One region of the Streptomyces sp. NPDC002773 genome, then DNA from elsewhere that is predicted to be linked to it. Evidence: riboswitches for the same ligand, from Rfam matches in the RefSeq annotation. Region 1 holds a riboswitch; each other region holds the start of a gene.
What was found. A riboswitch is a leader RNA that binds a small molecule or an ion and turns the genes downstream of it on or off. The one in region 1 is predicted to bind cobalamin.
Positions count from the first base shown of each region.

Region 2: linked by a shared signal. The riboswitch ahead of ABT034_RS13685 (energy-coupling factor ABC transporter permease) and the one ahead of cobN (cobaltochelatase subunit CobN) in region 1 are both predicted to bind cobalamin.
Region 3: linked by a shared signal. The riboswitch ahead of ABT034_RS08790 (cobalamin biosynthesis protein) and the one ahead of cobN (cobaltochelatase subunit CobN) in region 1 are both predicted to bind cobalamin.

Region 1 covers NZ_JBEOVO010000002.1:137,950-148,247, forward strand. The annotation lists gene ABT034_RS03250 (ATP-binding cassette domain-containing protein) at 1-268, shown strand, start outside; gene cobN (cobaltochelatase subunit CobN) at 265-3,885, opposite strand; cobalamin riboswitch at 3,925-4,064, opposite strand; gene ABT034_RS03260 (ferredoxin-like domain-containing protein) at 4,153-5,433, shown strand; gene ABT034_RS03265 (precorrin-8X methylmutase) at 5,430-6,083, shown strand; gene ABT034_RS03270 (precorrin-2 C(20)-methyltransferase) at 6,080-7,570, shown strand; gene ABT034_RS03275 (serine hydrolase) at 7,578-9,134, opposite strand; gene ABT034_RS03280 (cobalt-precorrin-6A reductase) at 9,232-9,957, opposite strand; gene ABT034_RS03285 (cobalt-precorrin-5B (C(1))-methyltransferase) at 9,970-10,298, shown strand, end outside.
Region 2 covers NZ_JBEOVO010000008.1:185,096-195,393, reverse strand. The annotation lists gene ABT034_RS13705 (FAD-dependent oxidoreductase) at 1-175, opposite strand, end outside; gene ABT034_RS13700 (energy-coupling factor ABC transporter ATP-binding protein) at 293-1,162, opposite strand; gene cbiQ (cobalt ECF transporter T component CbiQ) at 1,159-1,908, opposite strand; gene ABT034_RS13690 (energy-coupling factor ABC transporter substrate-binding protein) at 1,915-2,346, opposite strand; gene ABT034_RS13685 (energy-coupling factor ABC transporter permease) at 2,343-3,041, opposite strand; cobalamin riboswitch at 3,071-3,303, opposite strand; gene ABT034_RS13680 (PTS-dependent dihydroxyacetone kinase phosphotransferase subunit DhaM) at 3,367-3,795, opposite strand; gene dhaL (dihydroxyacetone kinase subunit DhaL) at 3,792-4,424, opposite strand; gene dhaK (dihydroxyacetone kinase subunit DhaK) at 4,451-5,443, opposite strand; gene ABT034_RS13665 (MaoC family dehydratase) at 5,879-6,337, opposite strand; gene ABT034_RS13660 (acyl-CoA synthetase) at 6,408-7,955, opposite strand; gene ABT034_RS13655 (amidohydrolase family protein) at 7,966-8,853, opposite strand; gene ABT034_RS13650 (SDR family oxidoreductase) at 8,855-9,766, opposite strand; gene ABT034_RS13645 (MarR family winged helix-turn-helix transcriptional regulator) at 9,960-10,298, shown strand, end outside.
Region 3 covers NZ_JBEOVO010000005.1:59,324-69,621, forward strand. The annotation lists gene ABT034_RS08755 (ABC-F family ATP-binding cassette domain-containing protein) at 1-561, opposite strand, end outside; gene ypfJ (KPN_02809 family neutral zinc metallopeptidase) at 827-1,717, shown strand; gene ABT034_RS08765 (VOC family protein) at 1,786-2,187, shown strand; gene ABT034_RS08770 (hypothetical protein) at 2,195-3,616, opposite strand; gene ABT034_RS08775 (alpha/beta hydrolase) at 3,729-4,856, opposite strand; gene ABT034_RS08780 (inorganic phosphate transporter) at 5,262-6,530, shown strand; gene ABT034_RS08785 (hypothetical protein) at 6,543-6,764, shown strand; cobalamin riboswitch at 6,878-7,020, shown strand; gene ABT034_RS08790 (cobalamin biosynthesis protein) at 7,052-8,035, shown strand; gene ABT034_RS08795 (cobyric acid synthase) at 8,032-9,540, shown strand; gene ABT034_RS08800 (putative cobaltochelatase) at 9,761-10,298, shown strand, end outside.

The sequences.
Region 1 (10,298 bases):
GACGACCCCGGTCCGGTATCTGTCGACGGGACAGCGCCGGAAACTGGAACTGGCACGGCTCGTCACCGAGCCCGCCGATCTGCTCCTCCTCGACGAGCCGACCAATCATCTGGCCCCGGCGCTCGTGGAGGAGATGGAGGCCGCGCTCGCTCTGTACCGGGGCACGCTGGTCGTGGTCAGTCACGACCGGAGGCTCCGGGAGGGCTTCCGGGGCCGCCGCCTGGATCTGGCACCGGCCCCCGCCCTCACGACGATCGGAGGGATCTAATCGTCGTCGCCCTCGAGGTCGCCCTCGGTCTCCAGGAACACCTGCCGCAGGGCGGCCAGCGTCTCCGGGTCCGGCTTCTCCCACATGCCGCGCGACTCGGCTTCGAGGAGCCGCTCCGCGATGCCGTGCAGCGCCCACGGGTTGGCCTCCTTCAGGAAGGCCTGGTTCGCCGGGTCGAGGACGTACTCCTGCGTCAGCTTGTCGTACATCCAGTCGGCGACGACGCCCGTCGTGGCGTCGTACCCGAAGAGGTAGTCGACGGTCGCCGCCAGCTCGAACGCGCCCTTGTAGCCGTGGCGGCGCATCGCCTCGATCCAGCGCGGGTTGACCACGCGCGCGCGGAAGACCCGGGAGGTCTCCTCGACGAGCGTGCGGGTGCGGACGGTCTCCGGGCGGGTCGAGTCCCCGATGTACGCCTCCGGGGCCGTGCCCTTCAGCGCGCGGACGGTCGCCACCATGCCGCCGTGGTACTGGAAGTAGTCGTCCGAGTCGGCGATGTCGTGCTCGCGGGTGTCCGTGTTCTTCGCGGCGACCGCGATCCGCTTGTACGCCGTCTCCATCTCGGCGCGCGCCGGGCGCCCTTCGAGGCCGCGGCCGTACGCGTACCCGCCCCACACCGTGTACACCTCGGCGAGGTCCGCGTCCGTCCGCCAGTCGCGCGAGTCGATCAGCTGGAGGATGCCCGCGCCGTACGTGCCGGGCCGGGAGCCGAAGATACGGGTGGTGGCGCGCCGCTCGTCGCCGTGCTCGGCGAGGTCGGCCTGCGTGTGCGCCCGTACGTAGTTCTCCGACGCGGGCTCGTCCTCAAGACCCGCGACCAGCCGTACGGCGTCGTCGAGAAGCCCGATGACGTGCGGGAACGCGTCCCGGAAGAAGCCCGAGATGCGCAGCGTGACGTCGACGCGCGGGCGGCCCAGCTCCGCGAGCGGGATCGGTTCGAGGCCGTTCACGCGGCGCGAGGCCTCGTCCCAAAGCGGGCGGACGCCGAGCAGGGCGAGCGCCTCGGCCACGTCGTCGCCGGCGGTGCGCATCGCGCTGGTCCCCCAGAGGGAGAGGCCCACGGACGTCGGCCACTCGCCGTTGTCGGTGCGGTAGCGCTCCAGGAGGGAGTCGGCGAGCGCCTGCCCGGTCTCCCAGGCGAGCCGGGACGGCACGGCCTTCGGGTCGACGGAGTAGAAGTTCCGGCCGGTCGGCAGGACGTTGACCAGGCCGCGGAGGGGGGAGCCGGACGGGCCGGCCGGGACGAAGCCGCCGTTCAGGGCGTGCACGGCGTGCGTGAGTTCGTCGGTCGTCGACGCCAGGCGCGGCACGACCTGCTCGCAGGCGAAGCGGAGGACGGCGGCGACCTCGGGGCCGTACGCGGCGGCCAGGGTCGGCACCGCGTCCACCGACCAGTCCGCCGCCTCCATGGCCTCGACCAGCTCGCGGGCCTTGGCCTCCGCCTCGTCGGCGGTGGTGCGGGTCGCGGCCGACTCGTCGAGGCCGAGGGCCTCGCGCAGACCGGGAAGCGCCTGCGTGCCGCCCCAGATCTGGCGGGCGCGCAGGATGGAGAGGACCAGGTTGACCCGGGCCTCGCCCTCCGGGGCGCCGCCGAGGACGTGCAGACCGTCGCGGATCTGGGCGTCCTTGACCTCGCACAGCCAGCCGTCGACGTGCAGCAGGAAGTCGTCGAAGCCGTCGTCCTCCGGGCGCTGCTCCAGACCCAGGTCGTGGTCGAGCTTGGCGGCCTGGATCAGCGTCCAGATCTGGGCGCGGATCGCGGGCAGCTTCGCCGGGTCCATGGAGGAGATCTGCGCGTACTCGTCGAGCAGCTGCTCCAGGCGTGCGATGTCGCCGTACGAGTCGGCGCGGGCCATCGGCGGCACCAGGTGGTCGACAAGGGTGGCGTGGACGCGCCGCTTGGCCTGGGTGCCCTCGCCCGGGTCGTTGACGAGGAACGGGTAGATCAGCGGGATGTCGCCGAGGGCCGCGTCGGGGCCGCAGGCGGCGGACAGGCCGGCGTTCTTGCCGGGCAGCCACTCCAGGTTGCCGTGCTTGCCGAGGTGGACCATGGCGTCGGCGCCGAAGCCGCCGTCCTCGGCGCGGGCGGCGATCCACCGGTAGGCGGCCAGGTAGTGGTGGGACGGCGGGAGATCGGGGTCGTGGTAGATCGCGATCGGGTTCTCGCCGAAGCCGCGCGGCGGCTGGATGAGGATGAGCAGGTTCCCGCGCCGCAGGGCGGCGAGGACGATGTCGCCCTCCGGGTTGCGCGAGCGGTCGAGGAACATCTCGCCGGGCGCCGGACCCCAGTGCTCCTCGACGTGGGTGCGGAGCTCCTCGGGCAGGGTCGCGTACCAGCGCTTGTAGTCGGCGGCCGGGATACGGACCGGGTTGCGGGCGAGCTGCTCCTCCGTCAGCCAGTCCTGGTCGTGGCCGCCGGCCTCGATGAGGGCGTAGATCAACTCGTCGCCGTCGCCGGAGACGAGGCCGGGGAGGTCCTCCACGGGCCCGAAGTCGTACCCCTCCTCACGGAGGCGGCGCAGGAGGGAGACGGCGGACGCGGGGGTGTCGAGACCGACGGCGTTGCCGATGCGGGAGTGCTTCGTCGGGTACGCGGAGAGGACGAGCGCCAGCTTCTTCTCGGCGTTCGGGATGTGCCGGAGGCGGGCGTGCCGTACGGCGATCCCGGCGACGCGGGCGGCGCGCTCGGCGTCCGCCACGTACGCGGGCAGACCGTCCTCGTCGATCTCCTTGAAGGAGAACGGGACGGTGATCAGCCGGCCGTCGAACTCGGGCACGGCGACCTGGCTGGCGGCGTCCAGCGGGGAGAGGCCCTCGTCGTTCTCCTCCCACGCGGACCGCGAACCGGTCAGGCACAGCGCCTGGAGGATCGGCACGTCGAGCGCGGCGAGCGCCCCCGCGTCCCAGGCCTCCTCGTCGCCGCCGGCCTGCGCCTCGGCCGGCTTGGTGCCGCCCGCGGCGAGGACGGTGGTGATGATGGCGTCGGCGGTACGGAGACGGTCGAGCAGCTCCGGCTCGGGCGCGCGCAGGGACGCCACGTACAGCGGGAGCGCCTGCGCGCCGGTGTCCTCGATCGCCTCGCACAGAGTGCGGACGAAGCCGGTGTTGCCGCTCATGTGGTGGGCGCGGTAGTAGAGCACGGCGACGGTCGGGCCGCTGTCGTTCTTCGCGACCCGGTCCAGCGGGCCCCAGGTGGGGGCGGCGGCCGGGGCCTCGAAGCCGTGGCCGGTGAGCAGGACGGTGTCGGAGAGGAAGCGGGCGAGCTGCTCCAGGTTGCCGGGGCCGCCGTGCGCGAGGTAGGCGTGCGCCTCGGTGGCGACGCCGATGGGGACGGTGGACGCCTCCATCAGCTGTGCGTCGGGCGCCTGTTCGCCGCTGAGGACGACCACGGGCTTTCCGGCGGCGCGGAGCGCGTCCAGGCCCTCCTCCCAGGAACGGAGACCGCCGAGGAGCCGTACGACGACGAGGTCGGCGCCGTCCAGGAGGCCGGGCAGTTCGGCGAGGGGGAGACGGGCCGGGTTGGCGAAGCGGTACTCCACCGGGCCGCCGGCCGAGGCAGCGTTCGCCGCGCGGGCACTGAGCAGGTCGGTGTCGGAGTGCGACAGCAGCAGAAGCATGGCGAGCGCAGGCCTTCCTCGGGGTTGTCCGCGCCCCGGGTGGTCGTATGGACGGCAGGAGTTCCTGACTCACCCGTTCCGTCGTGCCTGGTACGGGCTCACAGTGGCGGGACCGCGCCGGAATCTCACCGGGCTTCCTCCCCGGGGTCCTGGGACCCCATGCCGATCTGCATCCTAGATCGTGCCGCCCGCGGCCCGGGGCGGGCCGCCGGGTCGGTCTGGTCACACCCGGTGGCCGCGCCGTTCCCCGTCGGTATGCTCGCCGCCATGCCGCCCACCCCACCCACGACGCCCGGAGCGGGCGAAGCTCGCATACGGGACCGTGGCGACGCCTGCCCCGGGGCGCTGCGCCTGCACCTCGCCGAGGACGGCCGCCTGGCCCGACTCCGCCTGCCCGCCGGACGCCTGACGCCTCGTCAGGTCGAGGTGCTCGCGGCCGCCGCGGAGACCCTGGGCGACGGGCGGATCAGCATCACCTCGCGCGGCAACGCGGAGCTGCGGGGCCTCTCGGACGACTGCGGGGCGGAGCTCGCGGCGCTCCTCGCGGAGGCGGGCCTGCTGCCCTCCCCCAGCCACGAACGCGTCCGCAACATCGTCGCCTCGCCCACCGCGGGACTCGACGGACTCGGCCACGGGGACGTGCAGTTGTGGGCGCGCCGGCTGGACGCCGCACTGTGCGCCGAGCCCCGGGCGGCGGCCCTCTCGGGACGGTTCCTGTTCGTCCTGGACGACGGGCGCGGTGACGTCGCCCCGCTCGGCGGGGATGTGAGCTTGGTCGCAGGAGAGGACGGGTCCGTCCTGCTGCGGCTCGGCCCGACGGTCTTCCGGCTCGCCGCCGCCGACGCCGTCCGTGCCGCCCTCGCCGCCGCCCTCGCGTTCCTCGACGCGGCCGAGGCGGCCGGCAACGGGGCCTGGCGCCCCCAGGAACTCCCCGACGACCACGCGCCGGACTGGGCGGGCGCCCTGACGGCGGCGGGCATCACGACGGAGCCCGTGGCCGACCCCGGCCGCGAACCCGTACGCGTACCCGAGCCCGTACCCGTACCGCCCCTGCCCGCGTCCCCGCCGCCCGCCCCCGGCGTGCTCCGGAGCGGCGCGCTCTACGTCCTCGCGCCGCTCGGCCGGCTGACCGCCGCTCAGCTGCGGGCCCTGCTTCCGGCCGACGAGGTGCGGCTGACGCCGTGGCGCGGGGTGGTCGTCGTCGGCGCCGGTACGCGTACGGCTCACGACCGGCTCGCGCGCCTTGAGTCGTACGGCCTGATCACCCGGCCCGACGCCCCCGGCGCCGGTGTCACCGTCTGCACCGGGCGGCCCGGCTGCGCCAAGTCTCTCGCCGACGTACGGGCGGACGCCCTCGCCGCGCCCGCGGGGCGGCTTCCCGTGCACTTCTCCGGGTGCGCACGCGGCTGCGGGCACCCGTACGGCGACCGGATCGAGGTCCTCGCCACCGGCGACGACACCTACCTGGTGGACGGCGTCCCCGCCTCCCGTACCTCCCTGTCAGAAGCCGTCGCGGCGGCCCGCGGCCCGGCAACCCCCACGAGATGAGCGAGAGCGACACCATGTTCGACTACGAGAAGGACGGGGCGGAGATCTACCGCCGGTCCTTTGCCACGATCCGCGCCGAGGCGGATCTCGCGGGCCTGCCCGCCGACGTCGCCCAGGTGGCGGTCCGGATGATCCACGCCTGCGGCATGACCGACCTCGTGCGGGACATCGCCTACTCCCCCGGCGTGGTCGCGAGCGCCCGCGCCGCCCTCCGCGGCGGCGCGCCGATCCTCTGCGACGCCCAGATGGTCGCCAGCGGTGTCACCCGCAAGCGGCTGCCCGCCGACAACGAGGTGATCTGCACCCTCTCCGACCCGTCCGTGCCGGGCCTGGCCGCCGAGCTCGGCACCACCCGCTCCGCCGCCGCCCTCGAACTGTGGCGGGACCGCCTCGAAGGCTCCGTCGTCGCCATCGGCAACGCGCCCACCGCGCTCTTCCACCTCCTGGAGATGATCGCCAAGGGGGCGGGGAAGCCCGCCGCCGTCCTCGGCATACCGGTCGGCTTCATCGGCGCCGCCGAGTCGAAGGACGCCCTGGCCGCCCAGGACCTCGGCCTTGAACACCTCGTCGTCCGCGGCCGCCGCGGCGGCAGCGCGATGACGGCCGCCGCGATCAACGCGCTCGCCCACGAAGCGGAGATCCAGCAGTGACCGCGCCCGGCAAGCTGTACGGCGTCGGCCTCGGCCCCGGCGACCCGGACCTGATGACCGTGGCAGCCGTGAAGGCCATCGCCGCCGCCGACGTGATCGCGTACCACTCGGCCCGCCACGGCCGCTCCATCGCCCGTTCGATCGCCGCCGAGCACCTCCGCGAGGACCACATCGAGGAGCGGCTGATGTACCCGCTCACCGTGGAGACCACGGACCACCCCGGCGGCTACCGGGGCGCCCTCGACGACTTCTACGAGGAGGCCGCGGCCCGCCTCGCCGCCCATCTCGACGCAGGGCGCACGGTCGCCGTCCTCGCCGAGGGCGACCCGCTGTTCTACGGCTCGTACCAGCACATGCACAAGCGGCTCGCGGACCGCTACGACACGACCGTCATCCCCGGCGTCACCTCGGTCAGCGCCGCAGCGGCCCGCCTCGGCGAGCCGCTGTGCGAGGCGGAGGAGGTCCTCACGATCATCCCCGGCACCCTGCCGGAGGACGAGCTGACGGCCCGGCTCGCGGGCACCGACTCGGCGGTCGTGATGAAGCTCGGCCGCACCTTCCCCACCGTGAAGCGGGCCCTGGAGCGGGCCGGCCGGCTCGACGACGCCCGGTACGTGGAGCGGGCGTTCATGGCGGGCGAGCGGACGGAGCGGCTGACGGACGTCGACCCGGCGTCCGTCCCGTACTTCTCCGTCGCCGTCCTCCCCTCCCGTATCGACCAGGCCCTTCCCGTACGGGAACGGGGCGAGGTCGTCGTCGTCGGCACCGGCCCGGCCGGCGCACCCTGGCTCACCCCCGAGTCGCGCGGCGCGCTCGTCAACGCGGACGTGCTCGTCGGCTACACCACCTACCTGGACCGGGTGCCGGTCCTGCGCCCCGGGCAGATCCGGCACGGCTCCGACAACAAGGTCGAGTCCGAGCGGGCCGAGTTCGCCCTCGACCTGGCCCGGCGCGGCCACCGGGTCGCGGTCGTCTCCGGCGGCGACCCCGGCGTCTTCGCGATGGCGACGGCCGTCCTCGAGGTGGCCTGCGAACCGGCGTACGCGGACGTGCCCGTACGGGTCCTCCCCGGGGTGACCGCCGCCAACGCGGCCGCCGCCGCCGCGGGCGCCCCCCTGGGCCACGACTACGCGACGATCTCGCTCTCCGACCGGCTCAAGCCCTGGGACGTCATCGCCGCCCGGCTGCGCGCCGCCGCCGACGCCGACCTGGTCCTCGCGCTCTACAACCCGGGCTCCAAGTCCCGTACGCACCAGGTGGCCGCCGCCCGCGACCTCCTGCTCGAACTCCGGTCGCCCGAGACCCCGGTGGTCGTCGCCCGCGACGTCGGCGGCCCCGAGCAGTCGGTCCGGGTGGTGACCCTGAAGACCCTGGAGCCGTCCGAGGTCGACATGCGGACCCTGCTGCTCATCGGGTCGAGCCAGACCCGGGCGGTGGAACGGCCCGACGGCCGGACGATCACGTGGACGCCGCGGCGTTACGGGTGACGGGTGCTCAGCGGCTTCGGGTGAAGGTGCCCAGGCCCTCCTGGTCCAGGTACTCGACGCGGACGGTCTTCCCGTCCGGGGAGAACGTGACGCCGGTGGGGCCGACGGCGTTCTCGCCGCGGGTCGGGAAGCTGAACGTGTCGCCTTCGTAGTGCGTGAGCCGGTACGTCTGGGGCTCCGGCCCCAGGCGCAGGACCAGGCCGCCGCCCTCCTCGGCCACCGTGAGCCTGCCGAAGTAGTCGCTGGTGTACGTGCCGGTGTAGGCGTCGGCGGCCTTCGCGGGGGCGGCGTCGGCGGGCCGCTTCGCATAGTCCGTCTGCGACCGGTCGGCGTCCGCCTGCTGCTGGTAGACCGCGTCGACGAGCGGCACCCAGTCGCGGCTCGGCCGGCCGTCCTGCACGGTGTCGAAGAAGCCGAGGGCGACGGCGTCCGCGACGCCGACCGGCGCCCCGTTGGTGAGGACGACGATCCCGAGCCGTTCGCCCGGCAGCATCGTCACGTTGGTGTGGGCGCCGAGCGCGAACGCGCCGGTGTGCGAGAGCCGCAGCCGCCCCTCGTCGTCGTACGACACGTTCCAGCCGAGCCCGTAGAAACCGGTCCGGCCCGCCGGCGCGTGCGCGGGCGAGGCGACGCTCTCGGGGTGGTGGGTGAGGTCGAGGGCGTCCTCGGCGACGATCCGCTTTCCGCCGAGGGTGCCGTTCGCGAGCTGGAGCCGCAGCCAGGTCGACATGTCACGGGCCGAGGAGCTGACGCCGCCCGCCGGGGACTGGGCGTCCGGGTCGCGTACGGACGGCTTCCAGGTCCCGTCGGCCTCCTTCACGTGGCCGACGGCCCGGTCGGCGTTCGAGGCGAAGTCCTGGAAGCGGGAGCTGGTGTCGTTCATGCCGGCGGGCTTGTAGAGCATGTCCTCGGCGAGCTTCTCCCACGGCACGCCCTTCTCCGCGGCGACGGCCTCGGCCGCCGCCGTCAGACCGAAGTTGGTGTACGCGTAGCTCGCGCGGAACGGTGCCAGGGGCTCGTACCGCAGGTGGGACAGGATGTACTCCTGGTCGTAGCCGAGGTCCTCCAGGAGGTCGCCCGCGTGGTCGGGCAGGCCGCTGCGGTGCGAGAACAGGTCGGCGACCGTCACATGGGAGGTCACCCACGGGTCCTTCAGCCGGAACTCGGGCAGTTCGGGGGCGACGGGCTTCTGCCAGCCCTCGACGCCGACGGCCGCCGAGACGACGGTGGAGGCGATCGGCTTCGACACCGAGGCCAGCTGGAAGACGGTGTCGGCGTCGACCTTGGTGGCCTTGCCCACCTCACGTACCCCGTAGCCCTTGAGGGCGACGACCTTGTCGTCGTACACGACGGCGACGGACGCCCCGGGGAGCCCGGTGCGTTTCATCATCGCCGTGACATCGGCGTCGAGGCGGCCGACGGCCCGGTCCACGTCCGCCCGGTCGAGGACGGGCGGCGGCTGCGCCGGGGGCGGTTCGGGCGTCGGGGTGGGCGAGGGGCTCGGAGCGGCGCCCAACACCAGCGCCGCGAGCCCCGCCGTGGCAAGCCATCGGACGGTTCCCATTCCTCCATTGAACGCCGGGGGGAATCGGCTGTCGCGCGGAGGGAAACGAGTGAGGAACCGGTCCGGAACCCGTGAGGAACAGGTCCGGGAGAGCCTTCTACCGCGACCGCGCCCAGGCCGCGGCCTCCTCCGCCGTCGCCGCCACCGGCACGCCCTCCGGGACCGGCGGTCGGCGGACCACGACGACCGGGATGCCCGCCTCGCGGGCCGCCGTCAGCTTCGGGGCGGTCGCCGCGCCCCCGCTGTCCTTCGTCACGAGGACGTCGATGCGGTGGCGGCGCAGCAGCTCACGCTCCCCGTCAAGGGTGAACGGCCCCCGGTCGAGCAGGACTTCGGCGCGGGCGGGCATCGGGGGCTCCGGGGCGTCGACCGAGCGGACGAGGAACCACTGCGGGCGGTCCGCGAAGGCCGCGAGGCCCATGCGGCCGGTCGTCAGGAACACCCGGTCGCCGAGGCCGTCGAGGGCCCCGGCCGCCGCCTCGAGGGAGGGCACCTCACGCCAGTCGTCGCCCTCGACCGGGACCCAGCCGGGGCGGCGCAGCGCCAGCAGGGGAACATGGGCGGTGGCGGCCGCCCGGGCCGCGTTGAAGCTGATCCGCTCGGCGAAGGGATGCGTGGCGTCGATGACCGCGTCCACGGCGTGCCCGCCGATCCACTCCACGAGCCCCTCGACCCCGCCGAACCCGCCGATCCGGACCTCGCCGGCCGGCAGCCGGGGACTCGCCACCCGCCCGGCGAGCGAGCTGGTCACCCGCACGTCGGTGTGGAGCAGGCCCGCCAGGGCGCGGGCCTCGGTGGTCCCCCCGAGAATGAGTATGTGCACAGGAGCCTCTTCGTGACTTCAGGCGGCGGGCGTGAGGCCCAACTCAAGCACACCGGTCTCCGCCCGGGCTGGACGACGGGTGCCTGCGCGACGGCGGCGACGACGGCCGCGTACACGGCGCTCCTGACCGGCGATTTCCCGGATCCGGTGACGATCACGCTGCCGAAGGGGCAGACGCCGTCGTTCGCGCTGACGGCGGAGTCGCTCGGGTCGGGTACGGCCATGGCGGCCGTGGTCAAGGACGCGGGCGACGACCCGGACGTCACGCACGGGGCGGTGATCCGGGCGACGGTACGGCTCCTGCCGGCGGGCTCGGGCGTGGTCTTCCGGGCGGGCGAGGG
Region 2 (10,298 bases), on a different contig from region 1:
CGGTGACGATGAGGCCCACGCCGCCCCGGGCGCGCTCGGCGTAGAAGGCGGCCATGCGCTCGAAGCCGTGCTCGGTCTCCTCGAGACCGACGTGCATCGACCCCATGATCACCCGGTTGGGCAGGGTGGTGAACCCCAGGTCGAGCGGGCTCAGCAGGTGCGGGTACGGGGTCATGCGGGCGCCTCCTCGCGCAGGAACGTCGACCTCAGTTGTAGGGGACCCCCTCCCGTTGTGCAACTAGTTGCAGAAGATCGGGGACGTGATATCTACTACTCGGTAGCAAAGGGGCTACTAGTCGGTAGCAACGGGCGTCCCCGCCCACATGTCCAGGTCTTCCGGCGTCCGAGGCTCCAGTGCGTCAGCGCCGAGCAGCCCCTGGGCACGGAGCAGCCGTGCCACAGCCGTACCCCAGGGGCGCCGCAGCCGGGCCGCGTCGAGCAGCGCGTCGTCCGCGAGCAGCTCGGCGACCGGGCCCGTACGCAGACCGGCGGGGGAGAGCACCGCCGCCTCGTCCGCCCAGCGCAGCGCCAGATCCACGTCGTGCGTCGCCATGAGCACCGTCGTACCGGACTCCCGGAGCCGCTGGAGCGCGTCGAGCAGCCGCTCCTGCCCGTGCGGGTCGAGCCCGGCCGTCGGCTCGTCCATGATCAGCACCCTCGGCCGCATCGCGACGGCCCCCGCGATCGCCGCCCGCTTGCGCTGCCCGTACGACAGCAGATGCGTCGGCCGGTCCGCCAGCGCCACGATGTCCAGCGCCTCAAGAGCCTCCTGGACCCGCAGCCGTACCGCTTCCTCGGGCAGCCCGAGGTTCGTCGGACCGAACGACACGTCCTGGCCGACCGAGGCCGCGAACAGCTGGTCGTCCGGATCCTGCGTCACCAGCTGCACGGTGGTCCGCAGCCGGGTCAGCCCCTTCCGGTCGTACGCCACCTCCGCCCCGTCCAGGAGCAGCGACCCGCTCCCGCAGCGCAGCCCGCCGCTGAGGAGCCGGAGCAGGGTGGTCTTGCCGCTGCCGTTGCGGCCGAGCAGCGCCACCGCGCGCCCCTCCGCCACCGAGAAGTCCACGCCCGACAGGACCGCCGGCCCCTCCTCGTAGGCGAAGCCCGCGTTCACCAGCTCCACCACGGGAGCCGCAGGGACCGAAGGCGTCGAAGACGTCACGGCAGGAACCTTTCCAGTACGAGGGTGAGGGCGACGAGCCCCGCGAGCAGCGCGCCCGTGGCGGCGAGGAACCGGCGGGACACCACGCACACGGGCACGAGCACCCGCAGCGTCCCGTCGTACCCCCGCCCGGCAAGACCCGACTGCAGGCGCTGCGCCCGGTCGAAGGCCCGCACGAACGTGGTCGCGCCGAGACCGGCGAGCGAACGCCAGGTCGCGGCCCGGGTGGTGTGCCCGAGCCGGGACGCCTGCGCCTGCCGGATCTTCGCCAGGGAGTCGAGCAGCAGGAAGATGATCCGGTACATCACGAGCGCCACGTCCACCACCGGCGCCGGCACCCCCGCCCGTACGAGCCGGGGCAGGACGTCGGAGACCGGCGTCGTGAACGCGAACAGCAGCACCCCGAGCGACGCCGACGCGGTCCGCAGGAGCAGCTCGACCGCCTGGACCGGGCCTCCGGGGGCGAATGCGACGAGCCCCCGCGCGCCGCCCACCTCGAAGAGCAGCGGGATCGCGCCCGTGACACAGAAACCGAGCGGGATGCGGAAAGCCCGCCACAGCGCCCGGCCCGGCACACCGGCCGGACCGAGCAGCACACCGAGCGTGGCCGCGGCCACGAGCACGGCCCCCGGCCACGGCGGCAGACAGACCGCGCACAGGGTCAGACCGAAGCCGAGCAGCGCCTTCTCGGCGGGATGGCGGCGGCGCCAGCGACTGCTGTGCGCCGCCGCGTCGATCGGCAGCATCGGCGGCTACGCGCCCCGCCGGTCGGCGGCCGAGCCTCCCGGCTCCTCGGCGCCGCGCCCGGTGACCGCGCGATCCGTGACGGCCGTGGCCTGGACGTCCGTGGTCTCGCCGTCCCCGTCCGTCCCGGTCGCCCCGGCGCGTGCGGCCCCCTGCCTCCGTCCCTTCCGCAGACCGAAGTAGTACGCCAGGACACCGGCGCCCAGCGCCGCCTGGAGGGCGAACAGGGCGGACTCGATCTCCCCGGACGGCGGCTCGTACAGCGGCGTGAACCACGGCTCGTAGTCCGGCTGGAGCTCGGTGATCGCGACCTCCGCCTCAGCGTCCGCCCCGGCGAACGGTTCCTCCTTGTGGTCCCCGAGCCCCAGCGCGAGCGGCAGGACCGCGAGCGCGGCGACGACGAGCAGCAACAGGGTATTGATCTTCGCGTTCCGGCTCATCGCGTGGCCGCCTCCTCGCGCCGCTTGGCCGTGCGCCCGCCGAGGACGCCGAGCCTGATCAGTTCGCCCTTGCTGGACTGCGCGAGCAGCCGCATCACGAGCACGGTCAGCAGGCCCTCGCTCACCGCGAGCGGAATCTGCGTCACGGCGAAGATCCCGCCGAACTTGGCGAGCGCACCGGCGATACCGCTCCCCGGGTCGGGGAAGGCGAGCGCCAGCTGCACACTGGTCACGCAGTACGTCGACAGGTCGGCGACGAACGCGCCGAAGAAGACGGCGACCATCAGGGGCGTACCGGACCGGCGCAGCAGCCAGTACGTCCCGTATCCCGCCCAGGGGCCGACGATCGCCATCGAGAAGACGTTCGCGCCGAGCGTGGTGAGCCCGCCATGGGCGAGCAGCAGGGCCTGGAAGAGCAGGGTGATCGTCCCAAGCACCGCCATGATCGGCGGCCGGAACAGGATCGCGCCCAGACCCGTGCCCGTCGGATGCGAGCAACTGCCGGTCACGGACGGCAGCTTGAGCGCCGAGAGGACGAAGGTGAAGGCGCCGGCGGCGCCGAGCAGAAGAGTGGACTCGGGGTTGGACCGGACCTCGCGGGTCAGCGCGCGGACCCCGTGGACGATGAACGGTGCGGACGCGACGCCCCAGGCGGCCGCGTGCACAGGGGGCAGATACCCCTCGGCTATATGCATGGTTGGGAGACCCTCTCCAGCACCTCGTGGATGGACAACGCACCCTGGCCGGTCTCCTGGCTGACGGTCATACGTCCGACTCCGCCTTCCCACACCACGACGGTCTCCCGTCGCGGTCCAGTGGCTTCCCCGAGGGTGGAACCCGCGGGGGTGGAGCCGGACCTCCCGATCACAGTGGCGAGGGCCGCACCGGTACTGCACCGGTTTCCCGAACACCAAGGCCCTGTGACACTAGTGCGTTGACCAGGTACATCACAACACGGTCGCCACCCGGTGCGGCTTCTCGCTCACTCCACGCAGTCGCTCCACGCGGTACTCCAGGCCGTCACACCTTGCGGTAGGCGTACGCCTCCGAGGCCGCCGCCGCCACCGCGTCGAGGTCGCCGCCCGCGCTCGCCGTGACCAGCGCGGCGACCGCGCCCTCGACGAACGGCGCGTCCACCAGACGGCAGCCGCCGGGAAGCTCGTCGCCCTCGGCGAGCAGCGCCTTCACGGTGAGCACCGCACTCCCCAGGTCGACCAGGACCGCCACCCCGGCGCCCCGGTCCGCGGCCTTCGCCGCCTCGCAGATCAGCTCGGAACTCGTCCCGAGCCCCCCGTCCGGGGTCCCGCCCGCGGGGACGACCGGCGCCAGGTCACCCCCGCCGGAGAGCCCGCGCGCAAGCTCGGCCACGGCGGTGGCGACGGCGGCGCTGTGCGAGACGAGCACGATGCCCACGGGCGCGGCCGCCGCGCCTCCGGTCGTGGCACTCATGACACCCCCTCCGTACGCGCGGTCGTCCGCGCGGTGTCGTCGAGCGCGGCGAACAGCAGCGCCGACGAGGTCGCCCCCGGGTCCTGGTGCCCCACCGACCGCTCGCCCAGATAACTGGCCCTGCCCTTCCGCGCCCGTAGCGGTACGGTCGCGAGGGCGCCTTCCTCGGCGGCGGCGCGGCCGGCCCCGTACGACTCCCGCAGACCCTCCACGGCAGGGACGAGCGCGTCCAGCATGGTCTTGTCGCCGACCTGGGCGCCGCCCAACTGCGAGACGGCCGCCACGCCGGAGCCGAGCGCCTCCGCCAACCGCGTGCGGGTCACCCGCTCGTCGTCGCCCAGCGTCTTGCCCGTACGGCGCAGCAGCGTGCCGTACAGCGGCCCCGACGCGCCGCCCACGGTGGAGATCAGCTGCCGTCCGGCGACGGTCAGCACCGCGCCCGGCGTGGCCGGCGGCTCCTTCGCCAGGGTCTCGGTGACGGCGGCGAACCCCCGCTTCAGATTGGCACCGTGGTCGGCGTCGCCGATGGCGGAGTCGAGCTCGGTGAGCCGGTCCGCCTCACGGTCGACGGCCTCGGCGACCGCGGCCAGCCAGCGCACCAGGAAGTCCGCGCCGAAGATCTCCGTCATGTCGGTCCCCTCTCCCATCCCTCGTCTCACCGGCCCCAGCGCAGCGCGGGCGTCTGCACGGGCGCGTCCCACAGGCGGAGGAGCTCCTCGTCGACCTCGCACAGCGTCACCGAGCAGCCGGCCATGTCGAGCGAGGTCACGTAGTTGCCGACGAGGGTACGGGCCACCGGCACGCGCCGCTCGCCGAGTACGCGCTGCACCTCGGCGTTGAAGCCGTACAGTTCGAGCAGCGGGGTCGCGCCCATGCCGTTGACCAGTGCGATCACCGGCCCGGAGGGTCGAAGGTCCTCGACGACGGCGTCGACGGCGAAGTCCGCGATCTCCCGTGAGGTCATCATCGGCCGCCGCTCACGACCCGGTTCGCCGTGGATCCCGACGCCCAACTCCAGCTCCCCGTCGGGGAGATCGAAGGTGGGGCTGCCCTTGGCGGGGGTGGTGCAGGCGCCGAGGGCCACGCCGAAGGACCGGGAGCGCGCGTTGACCTGGCGGGCGATCGCCTCCACCCGCTCCAGCGGGGCGCCCTCCTCGGCGGCGGCGCCCGCGATCTTCTCGACGAAGAGCGTGCCGCCGGTGCCGCGCCGGCCCGCCGTGTAGAGACTGTCCGTGACGGCGACGTCGTCGTCGACGAGGACCTTGGCGACCTGGATGCCCTCGTCCTCCGCGAGTTCCGCCGCCATCTCGAAGTTCAGGACGTCGCCGGTGTAGTTCTTGACGACGAACAACACCCCGGCGCCGCTGTCGACGGCCGCCGCGGCCCGCACCATCTGATCGGGCACCGGCGAGGTGAACACCTCCCCGGGACACGCGGCCGCGAGCATCCCGGGCCCCACGAACCCCCCGTGCAAGGGCTCGTGCCCGGACCCGCCGCCGGAGACCAGCGCGACCTTCCCCGCCACGGGCGCGTCCCGCCGCAGCACGACCCGCCGCTCGACATCGACGGTGAGCTCGGGATGCGCGGCCGCCATCCCCCGCAACGCGTCGGCGACGACGGTCTCCGGAACGTTGATGAGCATCCTCATGGCTGTCTCCTCGGCATTCGAGCGGAAGGGCCTTTGACTCGTGTCTTCGCAGATCAGGAGGTGTTCTCAGGATGGATGATCTCGGCGCTGCACGGCGGCTGGAAGCGCCGTCTGTCGGTGCTGATGCTGACTTCAGTGATGGAGCGTCAGTACAGTGCGTCGCCTTGATGGGCGGCGATGGAGACTCCCGGCTCGGACGATATCGACATTGCCGCAGCAAAGAGCATGTCGGCAAGACTCATTCCTGCGAGTGTCTTCCTGTCACACCAGATGGCACCAGAAGACCGCCATACTCTCAACGACGCTTGCGTCCGTCCGGTGCCCCCATCAGCATGCGGCCGGGGCCCGCAAGCAGGGCGACCTGCGGACTTCGAAGACAATGCGCTCAGCGAGACCGTGTGGACGGCTCCCGACCGGATTCGCATGACCACCCGGTCAGGCGTAGTGGCGGTAGACGGCCTGGGCGACGCAGGCCGGCTTGGCGCTGCCGTCGACCTCGACGGTGAACGTCAGCGGCATCTGCACGCCGTTGCCCTTGACCTCCTCCACCGTGCCGACGACACCGTGCAGGCGGACCTTCGCGCCGACGGGGACGGGACTGGGGAAACGGACCTTGTCCAGGCCGTAGTTGACGCTCATCTTGGTGCCGGAGATGGTGAGCAGCTCCCCGAAGAGCGGAATGATGAGGGAGAGGGTCAGATAGCCGTGGGCTATGGGGCCGCCGAAGGGGCCGCCCTTGGCCTTCTCCGGGTCGGTGTGGATCCACTGGTGGTCGTCGGTGGCGTCGGCGAAGGTGTTCACCCGGTCCTGGGTGATCTCGAGCCATTCGGTGCGGCCGAGATCGGCTCCGCTGAGGGACTTGAGGCTGTCGAGGCCGTGGGCGGTGGTGGGCATGGAGGGGTTCCTCTCGGTGGCGGAGGCGACGTGTCGGCGTGGCCTCTGAGAGCGTGGTGGTCGACGTGGGTCACGGGTGGGTGCGTTCGGCGGGACCTGCCGCGTAGGCGTCGCGTACGCCGGGCTTGATGATCTTCCCGGAGGCCGTACGGGGCAGCGCGTCGGTCACGACGAGCGATGTGGGGATCTTGTACTTGGCAAGCCGGCCGTGGAGGTGGCCGAGGATGCCGTCCTCGTCGGCGCGGACGCCGGGTTCGAGGACGACGACGGCGCGGCCGACCTCGCCCCAGGTGGGGTCCGGCACTCCGATGACCGCGCACTCGGCGACGGCGGGATGGGAGAGGAGCGCGTCCTCCACCTCCGCCGGGTACACGTTCTCGCCGCCCGAGACGAACATGTCCTTGATTCGGTCGACGATGTACGTGTAGCCCTCGGCGTCGGTCCTGGCGACATCGCCGGTGCGCAGCCAGTGGCCGTCCGCGAAGGCGGCCTCCGTGTCCTCGGGCCGTCTCCAGTAGCCGCTCATGACGTGGGGGCCGTGTACGAGGATCTCGCCGCGCTCGCCGGGTCGGGCCTCGCTGCCGTCCGGCAGGACCACGCGGGTGTCGGTGAAGAAGTGCGGGACGCCGGCGGAGCCCGCCTTGGCCGAGGTCTGCTCCCGGTCCAGGAAGAGCACGCCCGGGGACGCCTCGGTCATGCCGTAGCCCTGGCTGAAGGCCAGGCCGCGATCGAGGTACGCGGCGATGGTGCGGGCGGGCACGGGGGCGCCGCCGCAGTTGAGGGTGCGCAGGCTGGACAGGTCCGTGCTCTCCCAGCGGGGCCGGGCGGCCATCGCGTCGTACATCGTGGGGACGCCGAACATGTACGTCACGCCCAGGTGCCCTATCAGTTCCAGGACGCGCTCGGCGTCGAAGGCGCCGAGCAGGACCACCCGGCCGCCCTTCAACAGGGTCGGCAGACAGGTCATGTTGAGCCCGGCGGTGTGGAACAGCGGGGCGGCTACGAGGGTGACCTCGTCGCCGGACAGGTCGGTGTCGACGAGGACGTTGACGCTGTTCCAGGTGATGTTGGCGTGGGAGAGGACGGCGCCCTTGGGACGGCCCGTAGTCCCGGAGGTGTACATGATCATGCACGGATCCTCGGGTGCCACGGGCTCGTCCAGGGCCTCCGTCCCCGCGCCGGCGAGCATCTCCTCGTAACCGAGGGCGCCGTCCTCGTCAGGGCCGGTCAGCGCGATGCGACGGCTCAGGTCCGCCTCGGCCGTCGCGACCCTGGCCCTCTCCTCCTGCTCGGGCCCGTGGACGAGGACGGTGCTGCCCGAGTCGGTCAGGTTGTACGCCAGTTCCGGCGCCGCGAGCCGGGTGTTGAGCGGGACGAAGATCGCTCCCAGGGAGCCCGCGGCGAACAGGGTCTCCAGGAACGCCGGGTGATTGGGCCCGAGGTACGCGATCCGGTCCCCCCGCGCCACGCCCAGTGCCCGCAGGGCGTGGGCGAGACGCAGGACGCGCTCGTGCAGCTCGCGGTAGGTCAGGGTGCGGGTGTCGTGGACGACGGCCACGCGGTCGGGTGTCTTGCGAGCCCGGCGCGCCGGCCAGGAGCCGATGCCTTGGTTCAACACGGCGTCTCCTTCAGTCCCTGGTCAGGCCGAGCAGGCGGGCGGCGTTCTCCTTGAGGATCTTCGGCCGGACCTCGGGCTTGATGTCGAGCTTCTCGAAGTCCGCGAGCCAGCGGTCGGGGGTGATGACGGGGTAGTCGGAGCCGAAGAGGACCTTGTCCTTCAGCAGCGTGTTCGCGTAGCGCACGAGCTGCGGCGGGAAGTACTTCGGCGACCAGCCGGACAGGTCGATGTACACGTGCGGCTTGTGGGTCGCGACGGCCAGGGCCTCGTCCTGCCAGGGGAAGGACGGATGGGCGAGGATGATCCGCAGTTCGGGGAAGTCGACGGCCACGTCGTCGACCAGCATCGGGTTCGAGTACTTCAGCCGGATGCCGCCGCCGCCCGGCACGCCGGCGCCGATGCCGGTCTGGCCGGTGTGGAACAGCGCGGGCACGCCGAGTTCCTCGATGGCCTCGTACAGCGGGTGGGCGAGCGGGTCGTTCGGGGAGAAGGCCTGGATGCTGGGGTGGAACTTGAAGCCGCGGACGCCGTACTCCGTCACCAACCGCCGGGCTTCCCTCACACCCGCGCGGCCCTTGTGCGGGTCGATGCTGGCGAAGGGGATGAGGACGTCGGCGTTGGCGGCGCAGCTCTCGGCGATCTCCTCGTTGGATATCCGCGGGTGGCCGGTGGCGTGTTCGGCGTCGACGGTGAACACCACGGCGGCCATGCTGCGTTCGCGGTAGTGGCCGGCCATCTCCTCGATGGTCGGCTGCCGGTGGCCGTGGGCCTTGAAGTACTTCTCGGAGGCTCCGAACAGCTCCGGGCTCAGGGCCCCGTGACCGTCCTTGGACACCTCCGCGTGGGTGTGCATGTCGATGGCGGTGAGCCGGTCGAGGTCGAGCGCGAGGTCGGTCATGTCACGCCTCCGGGGCCTGCGGCGCGGGGACGCCGTAGGTCTCGGGCTCGGCTCCGACGCCGTCCGGCCACTCGGCGGCGATGGCGTCGGCGCTCCAGCCGCCCTCGGCGAAGGCGACCGCCTTCTCCTTGGGGTGTGCCCACAGGGCCAGCCGGTCGCCGCCGATGCCGATCGCCTGCCCGGTGACTCCGTCGGAGTCGTCCGAGGCCAGGAAGGTGATCAGTGCGGCGACGTCCTCGACGGTGCCGAGGCCTTCGTCCTTGCGCAGCCAGTCGGGCAGCGGCTTGCCGGTGCGCTCGGACTCCTCGATGACCGGGGCGAAGGCGGGGATGGTCTTGGTCATATCGGTGGCGGCGACCGGCACGACGGCGTTGACGGTGATGCCGACTCGCCCCAGTTCCAGGGCCCAGGTGCGGGCCATGGCGACGATGCCCGCCTTGGCGGCGGCGTAGTTGGTCTGGCCGAAGTTGCCGCGCTGCCCGGCGGGCGAGGAGATCAGGACGAGCCGGCCTCCGGTGCCCTGTTCGCGCATGCGGACCGCGGCCGCGCGGGCGCAGGTGAAGGTGCCGCGGAGGTGGACGCGGACGACGTCGTCGAAGTCGTCGTCGGTCATCTTCCACAGCACGCGGTCGCGGAGGATGCCGGCGTTGGTGACGAGCACGTCCAGGCGCCCGAACTCCCGTACCGCCGCGTCGACCAGCTCCTGCGCCGCCGCGCTGTCGCCGACCGCCGCGACGACGCCGGTCGCCCTGCCGCCCTCGGACGTGATGGAGGTGACGGCGGCGTCGACGACGGTCTTGTCGACGTCGTTGACGACGACGGCGGCGCCGGCCGCGGCGAGGGCCTGGGCGTACGCCAGGCCGAGACCGCGTCCGCTGCCGGTGACGACCGCGACCTTGCCCTGAAGATCCATGAGAGGTGCCTCTCGTACGTAGCGGAGGGGGAATGCCGAAACGCCGGCACGAGCCGGGATCGACAGGAATCCTGATGAACGTCAGTCTGGGTATCAACAGGATTCCTGTCAATGTTTTAGAGTGAGGGGCACCGCCTCTCCGGCGGCGGCGACATGACCCGCCCCCACGCGGACGATCACCACGGGAGACGACGTGAGCACCTCACTGCTCTACCTGCTCAAGAGGACGGAGCTGGCGGTGCGCGCCCGCTTGGAGGAGCTGCTCAAGCCCGCCGGGATCACGGCGTTGCAGTACACCGCCCTGACGGTGCTGGAGCGGCACGACGGCATCTCCGCCGCCCAGCTCGCCCGCGACTCCTTCGTCACCGCCCAGACGATGGCCGACATGGTCCGCTCACTGGAGAGCCGCGGCCTGATCCGCCGCGAGCCCAACCCGGCCAACCGCCGCGAACGCCTCATCCTGATCGCCGCCCCGGGGCAACGCCTGCTCGCCGAGTACGCCGAGCCGGCCCGCGCGCTGGAGGAGCGCATG
Region 3 (10,298 bases), on a different contig from region 1:
GTTCGTGGGCTCGTCGAGGAGGAGCGTGTCGGCGTCCGAGAAGAGGATCCGGGCGAGCTCGACGCGGCGGCGCTGACCGCCGGAGAGGGTGTGCAGCGGCTGGCCGAGGACCCGGTCGGGCAGGCCGAGCGCTGCGGCGATGGTGGAGGCCTCGGCCTCGGCCGCGTATCCGCCCTTGGTCAGGAACTCGGTCTCCTGGCGCTCGTACTGCTTCATCGCCTTGTCGCGGGTGCCGCCGGAGCCGGTGGCGATGCGCTCCTCGTTCATCCGCATCTTCTTGAGGAGGACGTCGAGGCCGCGGGCGGAGAGGATGCGGTCGCGGGCCAGGACGTCGAGGTCGCCGGTGCGCGGGTCCTGCGGGAGGTAGCCGACCTCGCCGGAGCGGGCGATGGTGCCGCCGGCGGGGACGCCCTCGCCGGCGAGGCACTTGGTGAGGGTGGTCTTGCCCGCTCCGTTGCGACCGACGAGGCCGATGCGGTCGCCCTTGGCGACGCGGAAGGAAGCGGACTCGATGAGGACACGGGCGCCGGCGCGCAGCTCGATGCCGGAAGCGGTGATCACGGACAGACTCCAGGGCGGTGGGAAACGGCGGAAGGACGGCTGGTGGAGGGCTTCGACGCCGCTAATGCACGGGGAGAATGGCCATACGGCCAGTCTAACGGGCCCCTGCAACTGCTTTTCGGCCATACGGGGTACGAGGGCACGATCGGAGCTTTCTCACATTCCTGCTGATGCTTCCCAAAAGGGGCGAGCAGGGAGAGATGGTTCGATACTCGGCGCAGGGCGGCGGCCTCTGCCGCGGCGGTGACGCGGAGGGCGGTGGACCGTGCAGTTCGACGACAATGCCGATCTGGACACCTCGGAGGTACGGGACGTCCGGAGCAGCCGCATCCCGGGCGGCAGGGCGACCGTCGGCGGCGGCATCGTCGGCCTCATCGCGCTGGTCCTCGGCGTGCTCTTCGGCGTGGGGCCCGATCAGCTCGGACTCTCCTCGGGCGGCGACGAGCCCGCCGCCAGCTCCTCCTCCGCGGCCCAGGTGAACCAGGCCTGCCGGAAGGGCTCGGACGCGAACACGCGCGAGGACTGCCGGATCGTCGCCGTCGTCAACAGCGTCCAGGACTTCTGGCGGAGCGAGTACGCGCGCCGGGGCGGCACCTACGGGAGCGCCGCCACCGTGATGTTCAGCCAGCGGGTCGGGACCGCGTGCGGCACCGCGACCTCGGCCGTGGGGCCCTTCTACTGCCCCGGCGACCGGCAGGTCTATCTGGACCTGGGCTTCTTCGAGGAGCTGCGGACGAAGTTCGGGTCGAGCGGCGGGCCCTTCGCGCAGGCGTACGTGGTGGCGCACGAGTACGGCCACCACGTCCAGAACCTCATGGGGACCCTGAGCCGCGCCCAGGACGGGCGGACCGGCGCGGACTCCAACGCCGTGCGGGTCGAGCTCCAGGCCGACTGCTACGCGGGCGTGTGGGCCCGGCACGCCACCACCACGCCCGACGACAGGACCGGCCGGCCGCTGCTGACCACGCTCACGGACGCGGACATCCGGGACGGCCTGGACGCGGCGGCCGCGGTGGGCGACGACCGGATCCAGGAGAGGTTCCAGGGCCGGGTGACACCCGAGAACTGGACCCATGGTTCGGCGGCGCAGCGGCAGCAGTGGTTCTACGAGGGCTACCGGACCGGCGACATGGCCCGGTGCGACACCTTCCGCTGAGTTGTCGGTGGAGGCTGCCAGACTGAGACCTGGATCACATGCGGCTCCATCGAAGGGAAGTGGTCGGGATGGCTGAGGCCCCCCACGTCTGTCCGACGCTGACGTACGAGGACGCGAAGGCGGCGATCACCCTGCTCACCGAGGGCTTCGGCTTCGCCGCGACCGCCGTGTACGAGGGCGAGGACGGGCGGATCGCGCACGCCGAGCTGTCGTACGGGAACGGCATGGTGATGCTGGGCAGCAAGGGCACCGGCAGCGAGTTCGACAAGCTGATGACCGGCGCGGGCCCGGTGGGCGTCTTCGTGCACGTCGACGACGTGGACGAGCACCACGCGCGGGCGGTCGCCCACGGCGTCGAGATCGTGATGCCGCCCAAGGACCAGGAGTACGGCTCCCGGGACTACATGGCCCGGGACGCCGAGGGCAACATCTGGAGCTTCGGGACGTACACCCCCGGCGCCGCGGAGTAGCCCGCCGTCACGCTCCCCCGGTGTGGACCTGGAAGGCGGCCCGCCGGACCGCCTTGGCCAGGGCCGGGTCCGGGTGGGCGGCGGCGAGGGCGACCAGGACCTGGACGGTACGGGGATGGCCGACCGCCCGGATCTCGTCGAGCAGCGCCGGGACCGTGCCCTGCACCGCCGAGTCGAGGTGCCGGACGAGGAGTTCGCTCTCGCCGTGGTCGGCGACGGCCGCGGCCGTGTCCACCCAGAGCCAGGTCGACTCCTCGCGGGTGAGGACCTCCTGGGCGTCGTCGGGGTCGGCGCCCTCGTACTCGGCCAGCCAGAGCAGCGCGTACGGCCGCAGGGAGGGCTCGGCGACGGTGGCCCGCACCTCGGCCTCCGCGGGGGCACCGACGACCCGGAGCGCCTCGAAGGCGAGGCCGCGCAGCAGGGCGTCCTCGCCCCGGGCGACGGCGAGGAGTTCGCCCACGGCGCTGGAGAGGGTGCGGGCCGCGAGCCAGGCGCGGTACTCGGCGCGGGCCGGTCCCGGGGTGAGCCGGGCGCAGCCGCGGAGCATGTCCCCCGCGGACTGCTCGATGTTGCCGGCGGGGCTCTGCGCGGCGACGCAGATCTGCTCCAGCTTGACCCAGACCGCCCAGTTGCCGAGCGGGGTCAGGGTGGCGTGGCGCCCCTCCGCGCCGGGGTCGAGGGTGAGCGCGCCGACGGCCGCCAGGCCTTCGAGCGCCCAGTCGAGGAGGGCGGGGAGCCCGTCCGTGCCGTGGTCCGCGCCGGGGGCGCCCGCGGCCTCGGACGCCGGGTCGGCGGCCGGGACCTCGCAGCGCTCCTCGCGCAGCTCCTCGACGCGCTGGCCGAGCAGGTCGAGGAGGGCGGGGACGAGGACCGGGCCCTGGGAGAGCTGGAGCAGCGAGAGCACCTGCGGGACGGCTTCGACGACCTCGGCGACGGCGCTCGGCCGGACGTCCTCGGGCGCCGGGTGGACCAGGGACCAGGCGTCGAAGAGGGCGACCCAGCCGCGCAGGACGGCGGAGTCGTCGCGGTCCCAGGCGTGCAGCCGCCAGCCGGGGCGTGCGGTGCCGCCGTGGAGCTCGACGAGCCCGGCGAGGCGGGCGCGGTCCCAGCCGGCGCGGACCTGGCCGGGCGTCAGGTCCAGTGCGGCCGCGGCCCGTTCCTGGGCGGTGACGGGCCCGTGGCCGGTGCGGGCGGCCGCTTCGGCGCCGCGCTCGACGGCGGCCCAGCGGGCGATCCGTACGGCGTCGGCGAGGACGTGCCGGGCCTGGCGGGCGAGTTCCGCGCGGGGCGGAGTGCCCTCGGGCGGCCGCGGCGCCGGCCGGGTGCGCCGGGTCGTCACGGCCCGTCGGGCGGTGGCGAGCGCCCGTGGGCGGACGAGTCGGAGTCTGGAGTTGCGCGCCAATGGTTCATCGGGCTTTCGAGACGTCACGGGAGCAGTCTTCCCGCTGACGGCCCGAAAGCCCAATCGGAATCGGCCGGGCCGCCGGAACGGGCCCTGGGCGGGCGCGGAGGCGGGCCCGGGAGGAGGTGATGCGGAGGTTCTAGAGGAGCGGGGTGAGGAAGCGGCGCAGGGACTCCTCGTAGCGGACGGGGTTCGCGTTCCACATGGCCGCGTGCGGGGCCTGCCGCACCGTCTGGAGGGAGACCAGGTCGGGGCGGCGGGCGGCGAGTTCGAGGGACGGCTCCCAGGGGGCGATGGTGTCGTCGGGGCCGTGCTGGAGGAGGACCGGGACGCGCAGGGCGCCGGGCGCGGAGGCGGCCCTGAGCAGGTCGCCGTGCGGTCCGGTCCTGCCCTGGGCGGCGCGGACGGCGAGCGGGAGCAGCGGGGCCGGGACGTGCCGGGCCGCGGCGAGGTTGCGGAGGGTGGCCTCCCAGTCCAGGACCGGGGAGTCGAGGACGAGGCCGGCGATCCGGTCGCGCACCCCCGACTCGGCGGCGGCGCGCAGGGCCATCGAGGCCCCGGTCCCCCAGCCGTGCAGGACGACGGTGGCCGCGCCCCGGCGGATCGCGTAGCGGATGGCGGCGTCGACGTCGCGCCATTCGGAGTCGCCGAACCGGGCCAGGCCGTCCGGGGTGGCGGGCGCCCCTTCGTCGCCGCGGTAGGCGGGGACGAGGACGGGGATCCTGCGGCGCGCGTAGAAGGGGACGACGTTCAGCGGATGCTCGCGGGTGGTGCCGAGGCCGTGCAGGGCGATCACCCAGGTGGGGCGGGGTCCTGGCACCAGCCACGCGGGCAGGGGGCCGAGCTCGCCGGGGATCTCGACGTCCTCGTGGGCGAGCCCGAGGGCGCCGAGCGGTGTGCCGCGGTGCAGCTGGGGGGTGAACCGGACGCGGGCGCCGGGGCCGAGCGCGCCGAGTTCGACCCGTTCCAGACGCCGGACGACGGTGTCGGCGGTGTGGGGGACCCGTTCGAGGACGGGGCCGACGACGGCGTGCAGGTCGGGGCCCTCGAGTCCGTACGTGCCGGGGCGCAGCGAGGCGAGGCTGCGGGTGAGGGTGATCCGCTCGGCGCCGGTGGCGTGCACGGTGAGGCGTGGGTCCCCGGGCAGGGATGGTCCGGACGGCGCCTTGAGGGCGGCGTCGCTGGCGTACCGGCCGGCCGCGACCGCGACCGCGCCGACACCGAGCAGGGTGGTGACGGCCGCTGCCGTCGCTGTAGCCGGGCGCACGCTCCCAGTGTCGGCAGGGTGGGGGCGGCCTGCCACCGGGCGGACCCGGCCGGGGCCGGGCAGGGACTTCTTCCGGCCATTCCGGGAAGGACGCGAGGGCCCCTCGGGCCACTCCGGCGAGTGACATGGGTCTCGTCCGCGGGGTCGCCCGGTCGGGTGGTGCGGTCCAGGGAGCGGAACGGGGCGGCCGGGGAGGAACCGGGGCAGGTCGCATGTGCCCGGTGAAGGCCGGGATTACCCGGGGTTGCGGGGTGACCGCATCGTGGACAGCTCGCCCGCCGGGACCGTAAGCGGAATCCCTTGACACCGGATCGGGTCACCACAACGCCGGACCCAGTTCACCTTCCGTTCACTCAGGTTGCCTACGTTCGGCTAGCCACTGACGTCAAACGATTGCCTGGGTAAATGGAACACATCACGCTGCTGCTCGCCATTGTGGTCGTGACAGCTCTCGTGTTCGATTTCACGAACGGTTTCCACGACACCGCCAACGCGATGGCCACGACCATCTCGACCGGTGCTCTCAAACCGAAGACGGCGGTGGCCATGTCCGCCGTGCTGAACCTCGTCGGCGCGTTCCTGTCCGTGGAGGTCGCCAAGACGATCTCCGGCGGGATCATCAACGAAGAGGGCATTCGCACAGAAGTGATCTTCGCGGCGCTCGTGGGCGCCATCCTGTGGAACCTGCTGACCTGGCTCCTGGGCCTGCCGTCCAGCTCGTCCCACGCCCTCTTCGGCGGCCTCATCGGCGCCGCGGTCATGTCGGCCGGCTGGTCCGCGGTCAACGGCCCGACCATCGTCACCAAGGTCCTCATCCCCGCGATCGCCGCGCCGCTCGTCGCCGGTCTCGCCGCGATGCTGGCCACCAGGCTGACGTACAAGATCGGTGCGAAGACCGACGAGAAGCACACCGCCAAGGGCTACCGGGTCGGCCAGATCGCCTCCGCCGGTCTCGTCTCCCTCGCCCACGGCACCAACGACGCCCAGAAGACGATGGGCATCATCACCCTGGCGCTCGTCACCCAGGGCGTCGTCGCGCCCGGCTCGAACCCGCCCCTCTGGGTCATCGTCGCCGCCGGTGTCGCGATCGCCCTCGGCACCTACCTCGGCGGCTGGCGCATCATCCGCACCATGGGCAAGGGCCTCACCGACCTCCAGCCGCAGCAGGGCTTCGCCGCCCAGACCAGCGCCGCGACGGTCATCCTGGCCTCCTCGCACCTCGGCTTCTCCCTCTCCACCACCCAGTCCTGCTCGGGTGCCGTGATGGGCGCGGGCCTCGGCCGCAAGGGCGGTGTCGTCCGCTGGTCCACCGCGACCCGGATGTTCGTCGCCTGGGGTCTGACCCTGCCCGCCGCGGGCCTGGTCGGCGCCGGTGCCGAGTTCCTCACCAAGCAGGGCCCCTGGGGCATCGCCGCCGTCGCGGTCCTCCTGGTCGGCGGTTCGGCCGTCATCTGGTCGCTGTCCCGCCGCAAGCCGGTCGACCACCACAACGTCACCGCCGACGACCTCGACGCCGAGCCCGCGGGTGTGGTGACCACCGCCATGGCGGCCGTCACCCCGCCGCCCACGGCCGGCTCCTTCGCCGCCGTCGCGGACGAGGACCTCAAGACCACCATCCCCGCGCCGGTTCCCACCGACCCGGCCGCTCCCCAGGCCCCCGCCGCAGCGGTGTAAGGAACGAACGACATGAAGATCGACTGGGCAGCCCTCGGCTCCGTCTTCGGAGTCAGCCTCGCGGCGACCGTAGCCCTGGTGGGCCTCTTCACCCTCGGCATCATCGGCCTCTCCAAGCAGGAGCAGGCCGCCGCCCAGGGAGGCTCCGCCGCCCTGGCCCGCACCGGCGCCTACGCCTGCTTCGCCCTGTGCCTCGCGGCCGTGGCGTACGGCATCTACCTGATCGTCGTCTGACGGTCCCGCGGCCCCTCGGCCGGGCGGTCCGTACCTTCGGGTACGGGCCGCCCGGCCGTCGTGTTTGTGGTGCTTCGCACAGTGACGCGGTGCAGGTCAAGGGTGAGTTGACGGCTGTTCCCGGGCGTGGTGGACTGCCGAGGCCATTACGGCGGCAGTAGAGGAAGTCCGGTGCGAATCCGGCGCGGTCCCGCCACTGTGACCGGATCCGAAGGGTCCGGGAGTCAGGAACTCTCGCCGCCGGTCACGTCGATCCAGGGCGCGGACCCTGAGTGAGGACATGCGCCATGCCCGGCCGCGGCCGCAGACCCTTCCGTCCCTTCCGATCCCCCGGCGTCTTCGCGTGGGGCGCGGCCGCCGGTCTCGCCGCCGACCTGCTCGTCGGAGACCCCCGCCGTGGACATCCCGTCGCCGCCTTCGGCCGGGCGGCCGCCGCGGTCGAACAGCGGCTCCACCGCGACCACCGCGGTTGGGGCGCCCTGCACACCGCCGTCTGCGCCGGCTCCACCGCCGCCCTCGGCGCGCTCGCCGCACGGACCGTACGGAACCGGCCGGCCGCCTCCGCGGCGCTGACCGCGGTCTCCGTCTGGGCCGTCGTCGGCGGTACGACCCTGGGCCGGGAGGCCCGCGCGATCGGCGGCGCGCTCGCCGCCGGGGACCTCGAAGTGGCCCGGGAACGCCTTCCGCACCTGTGCGGGCGCGACCCGCAGTCCCTTGACGGGCCCGCGATGGCCCGCGCGGTCGTCGAATCGGTCGCCGAGAACACCTCCGACGCCGTCGTCGGCGCCCTCTTCTGGGGCGCGGTCGCGGGCGTGCCCGGCCTGCTCGGCTTCCGGGCCGTCAACACCCTGGACGCGATGGTCGGCCACAAGTCGCCCCGCCACCGCCGCTTCGGCTGGGCCTCGGCCCGGCTCGACGACGTGGCCGGCTGGCCCGGTGCCCGGCTGACGGCCGCGCTCGCGACGGTGGCGGGCGGCGATCCGCGCGGGGCCGTACGGGCCTGGCGGGCGGACGCCCCGAAGCACCCGAGCCCCAACGCCGGCCCGGTGGAGGCGTCCTTCGCGGGCGCGCTCGGCGTACGGCTCGGGGGGACGCTCTCGTACGGCGGCCGGGTCGAACACCGGCCGGTGCTCAACGGGGAGGGGCGGCCCGTCGAGGTCGCCGACATCGACCGGGCGGTCCAGCTGTCCCGCCGGGTCACCGGACTGACCCTGGCCGCCTGCGTGGGCGGCCGGCTGATCGTGAGCGCGTGGAAGCGGAGGAACGCATGAGGGGTGGGGGGCTGCTCGTCGCCGGGACCACGTCCGACGCCGGCAAGAGCGTCGTGACGGCCGGCATCTGCCGCTGGCTGGTCCGCAAGGGCCTGAAGGTGGCGCCGTTCAAGGGACAGAACATGTCCCTCAACTCCTTCGTGACGAGGGAGGGCGCGGAGATCGGCCGTGCCCAGGCCATGCAGGCGCAGGCCGCGCGCGTCGAGCCGACCGCGCTGATGAACCCGGTGCTGCTCAAGCCGGGCAGCGACCGTTCCAGCCAGGTCGTCCTGATGGGCAAACCGGTGGGCGAGCTGAGCGCGCGTGGCTACCACGGGGGGCGGCAGAAGGAGCTGTTCGAGCCGGTCCTCGCGTGCCTGGAGGAGCTGCGGAGCACGTACGACGCGGTGATCTGCGAGGGCGCGGGCAGCCCGGCCGAGATCAACCTGCGGCGCACCGACATCGTGAACATGGGCATCGCACGGGCCGCGAAGCTGCCCGTGGTCGTGGTCGGCGACATCGACCGGGGCGGGGTCTTCGCACAGTTCTTCGGCACGACGGCGCTGCTCTCGCCCGAGGACCAGTCGCTGGTCGCGGGCTATCTGGTGAACAAGTTCCGGGGCGATGTGACCCTGCTCGAACCCGGGCTCGACATGCTGTACGGCCTCACCGGGCGCCGGACCTTCGGCGTCCTGCCGTACGCGCACGGGCTCGGCATCGACGAGGAGGACGGGCTGCGGGTCTCGCTGCGCGGCACGGTCCGGGAGTCGGTCGTGGCGCCGCCGGTCGGCGCGGACGTCCTGCGGGTCGCCGTCTGCGCCGTACCGCTGATGTCCAATTTCACGGACGTCGACGCGCTGGCGGCCGAGCCGGGTGTGGTGGTTCGGTTCGTCGACCGGCCCGAGGAGCTCGTCGACGCGGACCTCGTCGTCGTGCCCGGCACACGCGGGACGGTGGCGGCGCTCGCCTGGCTGCGGGAGCGGGGTCTGGCGGACGAGCTGGCCCGGCGCGCGGCCGAGGGACGGCCGGTGCTCGGCATCTGCGGCGGCTTCCAGGTCCTCGGCGAGCACATCGAGGACGAGGTCGAGTCGCGGGCGGGCGCCGTCGACGGGCTCGGGCTGCTGCCCGTACGGGTCCGGTTCGCGCGCGAGAAGACCCTGGAGCGGCCGGTCGGTGAGGCGCTCGGGGAGCGGGTGGAGGGGTACGAGATCCACCACGGGGTCGCCTCTGTGGAGGGTGGGGAGCCGTTCCTCGACGGGTGCCGGGTCGGCGCGGTCTGGGGCACGCACTGGCACGGCTCGCTGGAGAGCGACGGGTTCCGGCGGGCGTTCCTGCGGGAGGTCGCGACGGCGTCCGGGCGGCGGTTCGTGCCCGCGCCGGACACGTCGTTCGGGGCGCTGCGGGAGGAGCAGTTGGACCGGCTCGGGGACCTGATCGAGGAGCACGCGGACACGGACGCGCTGCTGCGGCTGATCGAGGAGGGGGCCCCGGCGGGGCTGCCGTTCGTGCCGCCGGGGGCGCCGTGAGCGGGGGCGTGCTCGGTGCGGGCCGAGGTCGGGGCGCGGGCGTGGGCGCGGGCGTGGGCCGGTGGGGGTGCGCCCGGCCTGCGGCCGGGCTGGGGTTCCCACCCGGACCACCCGTGCGGCAGGACGAGAACAGTGCGGGTGGCCCCTGTGGTCGGTCTCTCGCCGTCGGCGGCCGCGGGCCGTCGTCCGCACATCAGCAATCCGAAGGAGTGACCCACCGATGAGCACCCGGTATCCGTTCACCGCCGTTGTCGGCATGGACGATCTGCGGCTTGCCCTGCTGCTGAACGCGGTGAGCCCCGCCGTGGGCGGTGTGCTCGTGCGGGGGGAGAAGGGGACCGCCAAGTCCACCGCCGTCCGGGCGCTCGCCGATCTGCTGCCGGCCGTGCCCGTCGTGCCGGGCTGCCGGTTCAGTTGTGATCCCGGCTCGCCCGACCCCCGCTGCCCCGACGGACCGCACGACGACGGCCCCGGGGCCGAGCGGGCCGCGCGGATGGTCGAGCTGCCCGTCGGGGCCTCCGAGGACCGGCTCGTCGGCGCGCTCGACATCGAGCGGGCGCTCGCCGAGGGCGTGAAGGCCTTCGAGCCCGGGCTCCTCGCCGACGCGCACCGCGGCATCCTGTACGTCGACGAGGTCAACCTGCTCCACGACCACCTCATCGACCTCCTGCTCGACGCCGCCGCCATGGGCTCCTCGTACGTCGAGCGTGAGGGCGTCTCCGTACGGCATGCCGCCCGCTTCCTGCTCGTCGGGACCA